DNA from 3 places in the Dactylosporangium sp. NPDC051087 genome. Region 3 is predicted to be linked to each of the others. Evidence: riboswitches for the same ligand, from Rfam matches in the RefSeq annotation. Region 3 holds a riboswitch; each other region holds the start of a gene.

Region 1 (4,482 bases), on a different contig from region 3:
TGCTGGTTGCCGGGCCGGTCCCGCAGGGTGGCGACGACGTCGGCGACGTCGACCCAGCCCCATTTCATCGGATACGTGAACTCGTCGAGCACGTAGAAGCGGTGCGCCTCGGCGGCCAGGTCGCGTTTGATCTGCTCCCAGCCCTCGGCGGCCTCGGCGGCGTGGTCCCGGTCGGTGCCGGGGCGCTGGATCCAGGACCAGCCCTCGCCCATCTTCTGCCACACGACGGTGCCGCCCTTGCCGGTCTCGCCGAGCGCCTTGAGGGCGGTCTCCTCGCCGACGCGCCATTTCGGGCTCTTCACGAACTGGTACACGGCGATCGGCCAGCCGGCGCTCCACGCGCGCAGCGCCATCCCGAACGCGGCCGTCGACTTGCCCTTGCCCTGTCCTGTGTGGACGGCCAGGATGTGCTGCCGGCGGCGCTGGCGGGTGGTGAGCCCGTCGTCCGGCACGCTCTCGACCTTGCCCTGCGGCATGGCTCAACTCCCCACAGTGGACAGTGCCGACAGCGGGAGGCAGTCGGCGGACAAGGCACGGGCGAGGCGCTGGGCGAGGCCGAGCCGCACGGGCCCGGACTCGCAGTCCACGACGACGGCCGGGATCCCGGCGAGCGCGGGCGTGACGGTCAGCGGGTCGGGGCCGCTGGTCGCCCGGCCGTCGGTGACGACGACGAGCAGCGGGCGGCGGCGGGCGTCGCGGCGCTTCTCGCCGTGCAGGGTCCGCGCGGCCTGGCGCAGCCCCGCCGCGAGCGGCGTGCGGCCGCCGGTGCGCAGCTCGGCGAGGCGCAGGACGCCGACCTCGTGGCTGGCCGTCGGCTCGAGGACGGCGGTGGCCTCCGCGCCGCGGAAGGTGATCATGCCGACCTTGTCCCTGCGCTGGTACGCGTCGCGCAGCAGCGACAGCACGGCGGTCTTCACGACGGTCATCCGCCGGCGGGCCGCCATGGACCCGGACGCGTCGACGACGAACAGGACCAGGTTCGCCTCCCGGCCCACCTTCACGGCCTCGCGGAGGTCGCGGGCGTGGACGCTGCGGGACCCGCGCAGCGCGGCGGCGCGGACGCTGTCGGGCAGGTGGAGGCTGACGAGCTTGCCGCCGCTGGGCTGCCGGGACCGCACGACCCTGCCGTGCCGGCCGTGGGCGGGCGAGCGGCGGCCGGCGTGGGCGCCCTGCTGCCGGTTGGCGCGGCCGCCGATCTTCAGCAGCCGGGTCTTGTACGGCGCCTGCGCGAACGCCAGCTCCCCTGCGGGCTGCGTGGCCGGCTGCCCGGACGACCCGGTGTCGCCCTGTTCCGGCGCGGCGGTGTCGTCCGATCCAGACGTATCCGAAATGTCGGGCGAGGTGGAGGTGCCTGAAGAGGGGCGGGACGGAGGCCGGTCGGCGCCCCCGGAGGGTTGGGACGGAGGCCGGCCGTCGCCTTCTCCGGCGGACAGATCCGGAGTGTCGGAAATATCGGGCGACGGGTCGTCCGGCCCAGGGGGTGGATCCCGCGGGGGCGGGCCACCGGCGTCGGGATCCTCGTCGGGATCGTCGTCGGGGCCGTTGAGCTCCTGGTCGAGGATCTCCTCGAGGCGTTCCTGGTCGGCGCCCGGCGGGTCGAGCGGGTCGCGGCGGCGGCGGTGCGGGAGGGCGAGCCTCGCCGCGTCGCGCAGGTCGTCCTTCGTCACGACCGTCCGGCCGTGCCAGGCGGCCAGGGCCACCGCGGTGCGGGCCACGACGATGTCGGCGCGCAGGCCGTCCACCCGGTACGCCAGGCAGATCCGCGCGATCCGGTCCAGCTGCCGGTCGGGCAGCGTCACCGCCGGCAGCGCCCGCCGCGCCTCGGCGATCCGGGCGGCGAGGGCCGCGTCCTCCTCCGTGTAGCGCGCCGCGAAGGTGTCGGGGTCCAGTTCGTACGCCAGCCGCCGCCGCACGACCTCGGCCCTGGGCGCCGCCGTGGCGGGCGCGGCGACGCCGACGACCAGGCCGAACCGGTCGACGAGCTGCGGGCGTGGCTCGCCCTCCTCCGGGTTCATGGTGCCGACGAGGAGGAAGCGGGCGGCGTGCTTGACGGAGACGCCGTCGCGCTCGACGTGGGCGCGGCCCATCGCGGCCGCGTCGAGGAGCAGGTCGACGAGGTGGTCGGGCAGGAGGTTGACCTCGTCGACGTAGAGGACACCGCGGTGCGCGGCGGCGAGCAGGCCCGGCTCATAGGCCTTGACCCCGTCGCCGAGGGCGCGCTGCAGGTCGAGGGTGCCGACGACCCGGTCCTCGGTGGCGCCGACGGGCAGCTCGACCAGCGCGGACCGGCGCCGGGCGGCGGGCGCGTCCAGGGAGTGCGGGCCGTCCGGGCAGGACCGGTCGGGGGCGGCGGGGTCGCAGGCGAAGCGGCAGCCGGCGACGACGTCGACCTCGGGAAGCAGCGTGGCCAGCCCCCGCACGACGGTCGACTTGGCGGTGCCCTTCTCGCCCCGGACGAGGACCCCGCCGATCGCCGGGGACACGGCCGTGAGCAGCAGGGCGAGGCGCAGGTCTGGCAGGCCGACCACGGCCGAGAACGGATACGGCGACGTCACGGGCACATCCTTATCGAGCGGGTCCGCGCCCGCTGGGTCAACAAGCACGAGCGGCTGGAGTGTCTGACTTCCCGGGTCGCCGCCGTGGCCCGTGTGCTGGACGGAGGCTCCCCGGTCACAGTGGCGGGACCGTCCCAGACTCGCACTGGGTTCCTCCCTGTGGCCGCTCGGGGTTCATCGTGTCCCACGGCTCCCAGTGACGTCAACGTGACCCAAATCCTTCGGGCCGGGCACGACCGGCCGAACAGATGACGTGTGGGCGGGCTCAGCGCACCGGGCGCCGGCGGACCCGCGCCGCGTCCTGGCACGCGTGCGCGGCGTCGCGGACACCGTCCTGGGGCCCGTCCTGGGTGTCGTCCTGGCCCTTGGTCTGCTGGTGGCGTCGGTACACCGGACGCTGCCGCCGCTCGCACCGGAGACCAGCGTCGCCCCGCCCGGCACCAGGGCCATGTGGCTGTGGGACCGGGCGCCGCCGGAGACCGTCGTGGCCTGGGCGAACGCCCACTCGGTGTCGACGATCTTCGCGTACTACGACCCGCGCGCCGACGTCACGGAGCTGACCCGGCTCCGCGCGCTGTGCGACGACGCCGGGATCACGCTCGACGCGCTCGGCGGCGAGCCGGACTGGACGACGGACCACGCGACCGCGCTCGCGTGGGCCCGCGCCGCCGCCGCGACCGGACTGTTCCGGGGGCTGCACGTCGACGTCGAGCCCTACCTGCTGCCCACGTGGCAGCAGGAGCAGGCGGTGCTCGTGCCGCAGCTGCTGCGGCTGCTCGACGAGCTGGCGCAGGTCGGGCCGCCCCTCGAGCTGGACGTGCCGTTCTGGCTGCCCACCGTGCAGGTCGGCGGGGAGAACCTGGCCGACGCCGTGCTCGCCCGGGTCGACGGCGTCACGGTGATGAGCTACCGCAACACCGCCACCGGCGGCAACTCCATGCTCGGCGTCGCCGACGACCTGCTGCGCCGCGCCGGGGAGGCGGCGAAACCGGCCCGGCTCGGCGCGGAGACGCAGGCGCTCGGCGACTGCGCCTACTGCACCTTCCACGGCGGCACCGACAGCGCCATGCGGGCCACGCTCAGCGACGTCGACCGTGCGGCGCAGCGCTACGCCGCGTTCGAGGGAATCGCGGTGCACCAGTACGACACCTGGATAGCGCTCACCGGCTAGCTCAACACGCTCCCCGAGCCGCCGATCAGGCAGACGTCACCAAGTCCCGACAGAGAAGGACCTCTCCGATGCGCCGTTCAGCCTCCATCGCTCTCGCCTGCGCCGCCGGTGCGGCCGCCATCCTGCCCGCCGCCGCGCCGGCCAGCGCCGCGACCCCCGGCCTCGGGCTGACCATCCCGCTGCTCGCGCCGATGGTGCTGGGTCAGACGGGCTGGGTGAGCACCCTGTGGGGCGCGGCGGCCGACATCTGCAACGTCAAGGTCACCGCCTCGGGGCCCGGCGTCTCCGTCAACTACCCCACGAACACGAAGACCTACTCGTCGCTGTCGAAGGGCGACTCGCTCTCGGCCGGCAGCGTCGACTACGCGGCGTTCAACATCACCGTCACCTCGAACACGCTGGTCTCGCTCACGCCGATCACGCTGAACTACACGTACACCGAGAAGACCGCCGGCGCGACGACCTGCGTCGGCACCGCCCGCACCGGCAGCTCCACCGCGACCCTGCCGATCGTCCTGGTCAGCGGCGACGGCGTCGTCCAGAAGACCAGCACGGTGACCGTGCCGAAGAAGACCCCGGTGTGGAGCCAGCTGGTGTTCCAGGCCCGCCGCGGCGGCGTCGACGACCTGAAGATCACCGTCTCCGGCGGCCCCGCCGGGCTGGGCGTCAGCTACCCCGCCGACCGGACCTACACGCAGCTCAACGACGCGGCCGGCCTGCCCGTCGGCGCCGACGACTACGCGTCGGTGAAGTTCG
Region 2 (4,482 bases), on a different contig from region 3:
AGGTCGAGGATGCCGGGCGCGACCGGGTCGCCGCCCGGCGGCCGCCACCCGGGCACGACGACGACGCCCGCGGTGTCCAGTTCGGCCAGGTCGTGCGGGGCGGTGATCGCGATGCCCGCGGTCGTCGACAGCGGACCCGGGTGCTCGCCGGCGGTCAGCAGGCGGCAACCGGCGACGCCGAACACCCGCGGCGCGACCGCGACCTCCAGCATCGGCGCGCCGTCGCCGATGAGCACCCCGACCGTCGCAGCGTCCCGAGCCATGGCTTGATCGTATCGGCGGATGGCGTTCCAGCCACTGACCGTCGTGCGCGGGCGCCGCGAGACTGGCCGGCATGACCTTCCAGATCCGCCGGTTCGGCGGCCCGACCGCGGTGTTCACCTACGGCGGCCGCACGTTCATCACCGACCCCACCTTCGATCCGCCCGGCGACTACCCGCTCGGCACGCGCGTGCTGACCAAGACCGCGCCCGCGGCGGGGACCCCGGCCGACGCGGGCGCCGTCGACGTCGTGCTCCTGTCCCACGACCAGCACCCCGACAACCTCGACCACTCCGGCCGGGTTTTCGCGGCGTCGGTACCGGTGGTGCTCAGCACCCCGTCGGCGGCGGCCCGGCTGGGCGCCGGCACCGTCGGGCTCGACCCGTGGACGCACGCCGACCTGCCCCGTCCCGGCGGCCGCCAGGAAGGAGAAGGGCACCGGGGTCGCCCGCGCGGGGACGTCCGGGTCACCGCCGTCCCCGCGCAGCACGGACCCGACGGCACCGAGCACCTCACCGGCCCCGTCACCGGCTTCGTCCTGCAGGCCGAGGACCAGCCGACCGTCTACGTCAGCGGCGACAACGCCTCGCTGCGGGTCGTCGCCGCGATCGCGGAGCGGTTCCCGGTCATCGACGTGGCCGTCCTCTTCGGCGGCAGGGCCCGCACCGCGCTGCTCGGCGACGCTGACCTGACCCTCGGCGCCGCCGGCATGCTCGAGGCGGCCCGGCTCCTCGGCGCCACGACCGTGCTGCCCGTGCACGTCGACAGCTGGGCCCACTTCACCGAGGGCATCGAGGACGTCCGCGCCGTGTTCGGCGCCGCGGGTAGCGCGCACCTGCTGGGGTAACCGGCAGGGGTGCTCATCGCCCACGTCAGCGACCTCCACATCGGGTCGCAGCCGCCGGACCGGTTCGACCGCGTCATCTCGTACCTCGGCGGCCTCCGCGGACCGCTGGACGCCGTGCTCGTCACGGGCGACATCGCCGAGCACGGCGCCGAGGCGGAATACGCGGCGTTCGACCGGCTCCGGCGGCTCGGCGTGCCGGTCCTCGCGCTGCCCGGCAACCACGACGACCCCGCCGCGTTCCGGGTCGACCGCGCCGAGACGGTCGCGGGGGTGCTGTTCGCGCTGTGCGACTCGTCCGTGCCCGGGCGCGCCGAGGGCCGGCTCGGCGACGACACCCTCGAATGGCTCGACGACACGCTCGCGGCGACGGCCGGCACGCCCGCGTTCGTGTGCTGCCACCACCCGCCGGTGCCGGTCGGCAAGCCCTCCGCCGACCGGGTCCGCCAGCTCGGCGCCGGCCGGCTCGCCGGGATCATCGGCCGGCACCCCGGCGTCCTCGCCGTGCTGTGCGGTCACGTCCACAGCGCCGCCGTGAGCACGTTCGCCGGCGTGCCCGTCATCACCGCGCCCGGCGTCGAGTCCACGATGCTGCTGCCGTGGGAGCCCGGGGACCGGCCCGAGCCACCGCCGGCGCTCGCGTTCCACCTCGTCGAGGACGGCCGGCTCACCACCCACTTCCGGACCGTGACGCCGTAAGCTCGCAGGTGGCATGAACTGATGCGAGGTGCCCCGGAAGGGGAGAATCGGGAAGCCGGTGTGAATCCGGCACGGGCCCGCCGCGGTGATCGGGGAGCTGCCGTCCAGGCGCATCCTCGCGGTGCGCGGTCACTGGCCCGAGGGCTGGGAAGGCGGACGGTGCAGGCGTTGATCCGAGAGTCCGAAGACCGGCCTCGCGATCACCGGCCGTCCACCTGGGCGGCCTGAGCAGCGGGAGCCTGCCCTCATGAGCACCGACCTGTACGACGTCGTCCACCGCCGCCGCGACGTGCGCGGCCAGTTCACCGGCGCGCCGATCCCCGGCGACGTCCTCGACCGCGTGCTGAGCGCCGCCCACGCCGCGCCGAGCGTCGGGCTGTCGCAGCCGTGGGACTTCGTCCTCGTCCGCGACCCCGGCGTGCGGGCCGCGTTCCACGAGCACGTCCGGGCCGAGCGGGACACGTTCGCCGCGACCCTCGACGGGCCGGCGGCCGCGACCTTCGCCCGGATCAAGATCGACGGGGTGCTGGAGTCGACGCTGTCGGTGGTCGTCACGTACGACCCCTGCCGCGGCGGGCCCGCGGTGCTCGGACGGCACGCGATCGCCGATGCCGGGCTCTACTCCGTCTGCCTCGCCATCCAGAACCTGTGGCTGGCCGCGACCGCCGAGGAGCTCGGGGTCGGCTGGGTGTCGTTCTACCGCGAGCCGTTCGTGCGGGACCTGCTCGGCATCCCCGACGGGATCCGGCCCGTCGCGTGGCTGTGCCTCGGGCCGGTGACGCACCTGGAGGCGGTGCCCGACCTCGAACGGCACGGCTGGCGGCGCCGGGTCTCCCTCGCGGAGGCGCTGCACCACGACCGCTGGTAGCCGGCGAGCACCGGGCCGGCGCGCTCCGACCGCACACTGGAGAACCGCGCACTGGAGAACCGCGCACTGGAGAGCCGCGCACTGGAGACCGGCGGGCCCACCTGTCGATTTCGGCGCCGCGCCGATCGTCGTCAAGGTAAAAGGACCCCGAGCGAACAGGACGGACCATGGCGAAGTACCTCATCCTCATCTACGGCGACGAGCAGCGCTGGGACGCCGAGACCGAGCAGGAGCGGCACGAGAAGGGCGAGGGCCACCGGGCGTTCGCCGGCACCGCGACCGTGCTCGCCGGGCACGAGCTGGAGTCGTCCTCGACGGCGACCACGCTGCGCGGCGGCCCGATGATCACCGACGGGCCGTTCCTGGAGGCGAAGGAGGCCCTCGGCGGCTTCTACGTCATCGACGCCGCCGACCTGGACGCCGCGATCGCCGTCGCCTCCCTGCTGCCCGAGCTGTCCTCGGGCCACGGCGGCGTCGAGATCCGCCCGATCGTGGACCACGACCGGCCGGAGCACGGGTGACCGCCGGACCACCGGTGGGCATCGCCGAGGTGCACCGTCGCGAGTGGGCCAGGGTGCTCGCCGCGACGGTGCGCGTCACCCGCGACCTCGACCTCGCCGAGGAGTGCGTCCAGGACGCGTTCGCGCGGGCGCTGCACACCTGGCCGGCCACCGGCGTTCCGGACCGGCCCGGCGCGTGGCTCACCACCGTCGCCCGCAACCGGGCGCTCGACGTGCTGCGCCGCGAGTCCGCGCTGCGCCGGGCGCTGCCGCTGCTGGTCACCGAGGACGTGACGCCAGGGCCGGGGGAGGACGACGACCGGCTCCGGCTCATCTTCACCTGCTGCCACCCGGCGCTCTCCCGGGAGGCGCAGGTCGCGTTGACGCTGCGCCTGGTGTGCGGCCTGACGACGGCCGAGGTGGCGCGGGCGTTCCTCGTGCCGGAGCCGACGATGGCGGCCCGCGTCACCCGCGCGAAACGGAAGATCAGCGCGGCCCGCATCCCGTTCCGGGTGCCGTCGCCGGACGACCTGCCGGAGCGCGTCGGTGCCGTCCTCGACGTCATCCACCTCGTCTTCACCACCGGTCACGCCGCGCCGGTCGGCGACACGCTGGTCCGGCAGGACCTGGTCGACGCCGCGATCGCGCTGGCCCGGGTACTGCGGCTGCTCGTCCCGCACGACGCCTCGGCCACGGCCCTGCTGGCGCTGATGCTGCTCGTCGACGCCCGCAGGGAGTCCCGCGCCGCCGGCGGCCGGCTGGTCCTGCTGTCCGAGCAGGACCGCACCCGCTGGGACACCCGGCAGATCCGCGAGGGCACCGACCTGCTGACCGCCGCGCTGCGCCGGCACCCGCCGACCCGCTACGCCGTGGAGGCCGCGCTCGCCGCCGTCCACGCCGAGGCGCCCTCGTGGGAGGCGACCGACTGGCCGCAGATCGTCGCGCTGTACGACGTCCTCCTGCGCCTCTGGCCGTCGCCGGTCGTCTCGCTGAACCGCGCGGTCGCCGTCGGCCTGCGCGACGGGCCGGCGGCGGGCCTGGACGCGCTGGCACCGCTGCTCGGGGTGCCGGAGCTCGCCACGTACGCCTACCTCAGCGCCGTGCGGGCCGACTTCCTGCGGCGGCTGGGCCGGTTCCCGGAGGCCGCCGACGCGTACACCGAGGCCCTGGCGCTCACCGGCAACGACGTGGAGCGCGCGTTCCTGGAGTCCCGTCTCGCCGAGGTGCGCTGAACGGGTTCACCCGCGGGACCACCCTGCGGGGCGCCCGTCGCGGGGTATGTGTGCTGCTCACCCCGCCGACCGGCCGTG
Region 3 (4,482 bases):
TGGCCCGGCGCCACTGGTCGCGCAGCAGGTCGTCGATCGCGCCGGTGGCGGACGCCTCGGCCGAGTAGGCGACGGCGCCCCGGTCGGCGCCGCCGGTCAGCTGCAGCTTCGCGACCCAGGCGGCGGCCCTGTCCGCCTCGGCGGTGGCGCCGGCGGCGGCGAGGGCCTGCCCGGCGAGGCCGGTGCTGTTGCTGTTGGCGACGGCGGGCAGGTTCGGGTCCGGCCGCTGCGGCCCGTTGACGAACGATCCGTCCGCGCCCTGCCTGGCCTTCAGCCACGCGGTGCCCTGCGCGGCCGCCGCGAGGGCCCCGGGTGAGGAGCCGGTGGCGAGCAGCGCCTGCACGGCCATCGCGGTCGTGTCGACGTCGGGGGCGTCGTCGGCGGCGCAGGCGGCGCCGGTCGGGTCGGGGTTGAGGCGGAAGCCGCCGGCCGGGCACTGCTGCCGGATCAGGTAGGCGGCGACGTCAGCCGGTACGCCACCGGTGCGGCCCAGACCGAGCACCGCCAGGGACTGGTCGAAGGTGTTGCTGGCGTCGCCGCCGTAGACCTCGGGCGTGGTGTCGCGGACCCTGCCCTTGTGCGGGCCGTCCGCCGCGATCAGGCCGCGGGTCATGGCGTCGAGGTCGAGGCCGCCGAAGTGTCTCGGGTCGCGGCCGGCGGCGGTGGCGGCGAGGAGCAGCTTCGCCGTGGAGCCGGCGTCGGTGATCCGGTCGTCGTCGCCGTCCTCGTCGTAGTCGAGCTCGTAGTAGCTGAACGTCGCGGCGTTCGCGGCGACCTTGTCGGCGACGGCGGCGGCGGTGGCCGGGGCGACGCCGGTGGCGCGCAGGGCGAGGAGCGCGTCGACGGTCAGGCCGATGTCGGGCAGCCCGAAGTTGGTGAGCACCCCGTCCTCGAACTGGGTGGTGAGCCACGTGGCGGCGTCCCGGCCGGCGGTCTGCTGCGCGGGGCTCGGGGCGGCGACGGCGGTGGCCGCGATCACGCCGCCGAGGACGGTGGCGGCGAGAGCGGCGGCGGCGCTGCGGTGCGGGCGCATGAGGGGCCTTTCAAAGCTGGCGGAGGCTCAAAGCTGGCGGAGGCTCAAAGCTGGCGGAGGCTCAGAGCTGACGGAGGCTCGAAGCCGACGGAGGCGGTGCCGCGGGGCACCGCCTCCGGTGCCGGATGGCTCAGGGGGCGGTGATCGACGGTGCCTGACCGGAGCCGAAGCGCCAGCCCTCGACGGTGCCGATCGCCGGGTTGAACGAGGAGGCGCCGGCGCTGCTGTACGTCCATGCGCCGCCGGGCGTGGCGTGCCAGTACGACCAGTACGCCGACGTGGGCGGGGTGTTGACGCACGGGTCGGACGCCGCGGTCGGCTGGCCGTTGATCCTGCACACGAACGCCAGGCCCCAGCGCTGCGTGCCGGTGACGGTGAACCCGGCGCCGGTCAGCGCGGCCAGCCCGGTCGGCGGGTCGCCGAGCTTGCAGCCGACCACGACCCCGCCGCCGAGCGGGCCGAAGTCGACCACGACGCTCACCCCGGCGCCGGGCGCGCAGGCGGCCGCGTGCGCCGCCCGCGGTGCCGGATCGGCGAGGACGAACGTCGCGGTGACGGCGAGCGCGGCGAACAGAGCGGCCGGCAACCGGCGCATGATTCCTCCACTGTGGACGGTGTGCACGGGTGTGCCGGGTCGGGTGGTCAGGGGCACGCCGGTGTTCAGGGGCATGCGGGGTCCGGTGTTCAGGGGAACGCGTGCGGCGGTGTGCGCGGGTGTGTGGCGCCTGGTGTTCACGGGCATGCCGGGCGTCGTGTTCACGGGCACACCAGGATCGGTGCGGCGGCGCGGGATCCGCGTGCGGTGAGCGTCGCCAGGCCCGAGCCGGTCAGGCCGGGCACCGCCTGCGCGGTCGACCGGACCGCGGTCGCCGGGTCGAACCCGCCGGCGGCGTAGGCGATGGCGCCCCGGTCCGCGCCGCAGCGGACCTGCAGGCTGAGCAGGAAGCCGCGGGCCTTCAGCCAGGCGACCGGCCGTCCCGCGACGGCCAGGGCCTGTGCCGCCAGACCGGTGCTGTTGGCGTTCGCCGTGCCGGCGGAGTCGGCGAACGAACCGTCGGCGGCCTGCGCCGAGACCAGCCACGCGACCGCCGGCGCCGCGTCGGCGGGACGGCCGACGGCGAGCAGCGCCTGCACGGCGAACGCGGTCGCGTCGACGTCGCTGATGCACGCCGGCTGGTCGTAGTAGAGCGGGTAGCCGCCGTCGGCGCAGCGGGTGCCGGCGAGGTACGTGCCGCCGGACGTGGGCGCCCCGGCCGGGGTGCGGTCCAGGGCGAGCAGCGAGAACGCCTGGGTGAGCTGGTTGCTGTAGTCGCCGAAGGCCGACCGGTCGGTGAAGCGGCCCGATGGCGCCTGCAGCCCGCGCAGCCGGGCGATCAGGTCGACGCCGCCGAACGCGGCCGGGTCGGCGCCGCGGACCTGCGCGGCGAGGGCGAGCTTGGCGGTCGCGCCCGCGTACGCCTCGGTGCCGTCCCCGATGTAGCCGGTGAGGATCTCCGGCCGGGCCAGCCACGCCGTCGCCTTGGCGGCGTTCGCGCCGGCGACCTTCGCGGCGGCGGACGCGAGGATCGCGTCGATGGTGAGGCCCTGGTCGGGGTAGGCGACGCCGTCGAAGACGACCTCGAAGCGTTCGCCGTCGACGAGCCGGTGGGCCAGCCACCCGGCGGCGGCGTCGGACCGGTTGACGGTGGGTGGTGCAGCTGTGACCGGCAGGGCGGCCGGTGCGACGGCCGTGACGGTCAGGACGCTGGACAGGGCGAGCGCGGCGAGCACCCTCGTGAGGAGGGTGCGGGCGCGGTGCCGGGGGACTGCCATCGGGCGGTGCCTCTCCGGCCCTGGCAGTCGAGAGAAACCGGGCATGCCCGGTGGCTCCGACCCGTGGGCCACGACGGGTAGGGAGGTGCAAGAGACGACGCGTGTCGGACAGGTATTCGGGCTCGCGGCGAGCAGACATCGCTCACCGCCTACCGTTGCGGGCCAGCGCCGGACTTCAACCGGACTTCCCCCATCAACACACGGCTATGTAGTTGTGACCGACAGTCTGTCCCCGGCGATGCGGTGCCGTCAATCCCGGCGGCCGTGCTGTGGCGATGCCAACAGCTCACTGACACGGGCGGGACGGCGTGTCTGCGCGCTGTCAGCCCGCTGTCAGTGGCGCTCGCGACAGTGCTCTCACCAAGCCGAACGGACAGAGGAGAGCACGATGCAGACCTTCGAGACCCCCGACCCGATCTCCGCGGTGCTCGACATCCCCGCGGGCCGCGTCCAGTTCATCGCCGGTGACCGGGCCGACACGACCGTCCAGGTCCGGCCGGCCGACGCCGCGAAGAGCCGCGACGTGAAGGTGGCGGAGCAGACCACGGTCGAATACGCCGGCGGCGTCCTGCGGATCGCGGCCGACGCCGGGGTGCGGCACCAGCTGCTCGGCAGTTCGGGCTCCGTCGACGTGACCGTGCAGCTGCCCGCCGGCTCCCAGCTGACCGTGAAGGCGGCCAGCGCCGAGTTCCGGGCCGTCGGCCGCTTCGGCGACGTCGCCTTCGACGGGGCGCACGGCGCGGTCAAGGTCGACGAGGCCGACAGCGTCCACCTCACCGTCCTCGCCGCCGACGTCGTCGTCGGCCGGGTCAACGGCTCGTCGGAGATCAGCACCGCCAAGGGCGACATCACCGTCGCCGAGGCGGTGCGCGGCAACCTCGTGCTGCGCACCCAGGCCGGCGACGTGACCGTCGGCGCCGCCACCGGCGTCTCCGCCTCGCTGGACGCCGGCACCGGCCACGGCCGCATCCACAACGCGCTGAAGAACGGCGACGGCGCCGCCGAGCTCACCATCCACGCCACGACCGCGCACGGCGACATCGTCGCCCGCAGCAACTGAAGGGACAGCACCATGACGAACCTGGCCATCGCGGCGACCGGGCTGCGCAAGTCGTACGGGGACAAGGTCGTGCTCGACGGCGTCGACCTGGCCGTGCCCGCGGGGACGATCTTCTCCCTGCTCGGCCCGAACGGCGCCGGCAAGACCACCGCCGTGAAGATCCTGTCCACGCTCATCTCGCCCGGCCCGGGCTCCGGCGCCATCCACGTCGACGGTCACGACCTGGCCCGCGACCCGCAGGCCGTCCGCGCCGCGATCGGCGTCACCGGGCAGTTCTCCGCCGTCGACGGCCTGATCACGGGCGAGGAGAACATGCTGCTCATGGGCGACCTGCACCACCTGTCCAAGCGCGACGGGCGGCGCGCCGCCGCCGGGCTGCTGGAGCGCTTCGCCCTCACCGACGCGGCGAAGAAGCCCGCCTCCACGTACTCCGGCGGCATGAAGCGGCGGCTCGACCTGGCGATGACCCTGGTCGGGCACCCGCGGGTGATCTTCCTGGACGAGCCCACGACCGGCCTCGACCCGCGCAGCCGGCACAACATGTGGCAGATCATCCGCGAGCTCGTCGACGACGGTG

The links. A riboswitch is a leader RNA that binds a small molecule or an ion and turns the genes downstream of it on or off. The one in region 3 is predicted to bind cobalamin.
Region 1: it holds a riboswitch for cobalamin, as region 3 does, so the genes downstream of both, ACZ6TV_RS41640 (VWA domain-containing protein) here and ACZ6TV_RS36950 (prenyltransferase/squalene oxidase repeat-containing protein) in region 3, are expected to answer to the same signal.
Region 2: it holds a riboswitch for cobalamin, as region 3 does, so the genes downstream of both, bluB (5,6-dimethylbenzimidazole synthase) here and ACZ6TV_RS36950 (prenyltransferase/squalene oxidase repeat-containing protein) in region 3, are expected to answer to the same signal.

Annotation. Positions count from the first base shown of each region.
Region 1 covers NZ_JBVJIJ010000028.1:17,830-22,311, forward strand. The annotation lists gene cobO (cob(I)yrinic acid a,c-diamide adenosyltransferase) at 1-476, opposite strand, end outside; gene ACZ6TV_RS41640 (VWA domain-containing protein) at 480-2,555, opposite strand; cobalamin riboswitch at 2,591-2,738, opposite strand; gene ACZ6TV_RS41645 (hypothetical protein) at 2,866-3,726, shown strand; gene ACZ6TV_RS41650 (hypothetical protein) at 3,795-4,482, shown strand, end outside.
Region 2 covers NZ_JBVJIJ010000020.1:27,630-32,111, reverse strand. The annotation lists gene ACZ6TV_RS33850 (GlxA family transcriptional regulator) at 1-263, opposite strand, end outside; gene ACZ6TV_RS33845 (MBL fold metallo-hydrolase) at 335-1,108, shown strand; gene ACZ6TV_RS33840 (metallophosphoesterase family protein) at 1,118-1,804, shown strand; cobalamin riboswitch at 1,814-2,015, shown strand; gene bluB (5,6-dimethylbenzimidazole synthase) at 2,052-2,672, shown strand; gene ACZ6TV_RS33830 (YciI family protein) at 2,840-3,193, shown strand; gene ACZ6TV_RS33825 (RNA polymerase sigma factor) at 3,247-4,404, shown strand.
Region 3 covers NZ_JBVJIJ010000022.1:146,858-151,339, forward strand. The annotation lists gene ACZ6TV_RS36940 (prenyltransferase/squalene oxidase repeat-containing protein) at 1-1,033, opposite strand, end outside; gene ACZ6TV_RS36945 (hypothetical protein) at 1,164-1,628, opposite strand; gene ACZ6TV_RS36950 (prenyltransferase/squalene oxidase repeat-containing protein) at 1,790-2,845, opposite strand; cobalamin riboswitch at 2,935-3,083, opposite strand; gene ACZ6TV_RS36955 (DUF4097 family beta strand repeat-containing protein) at 3,234-3,905, shown strand; gene ACZ6TV_RS36960 (ATP-binding cassette domain-containing protein) at 3,918-4,482, shown strand, end outside.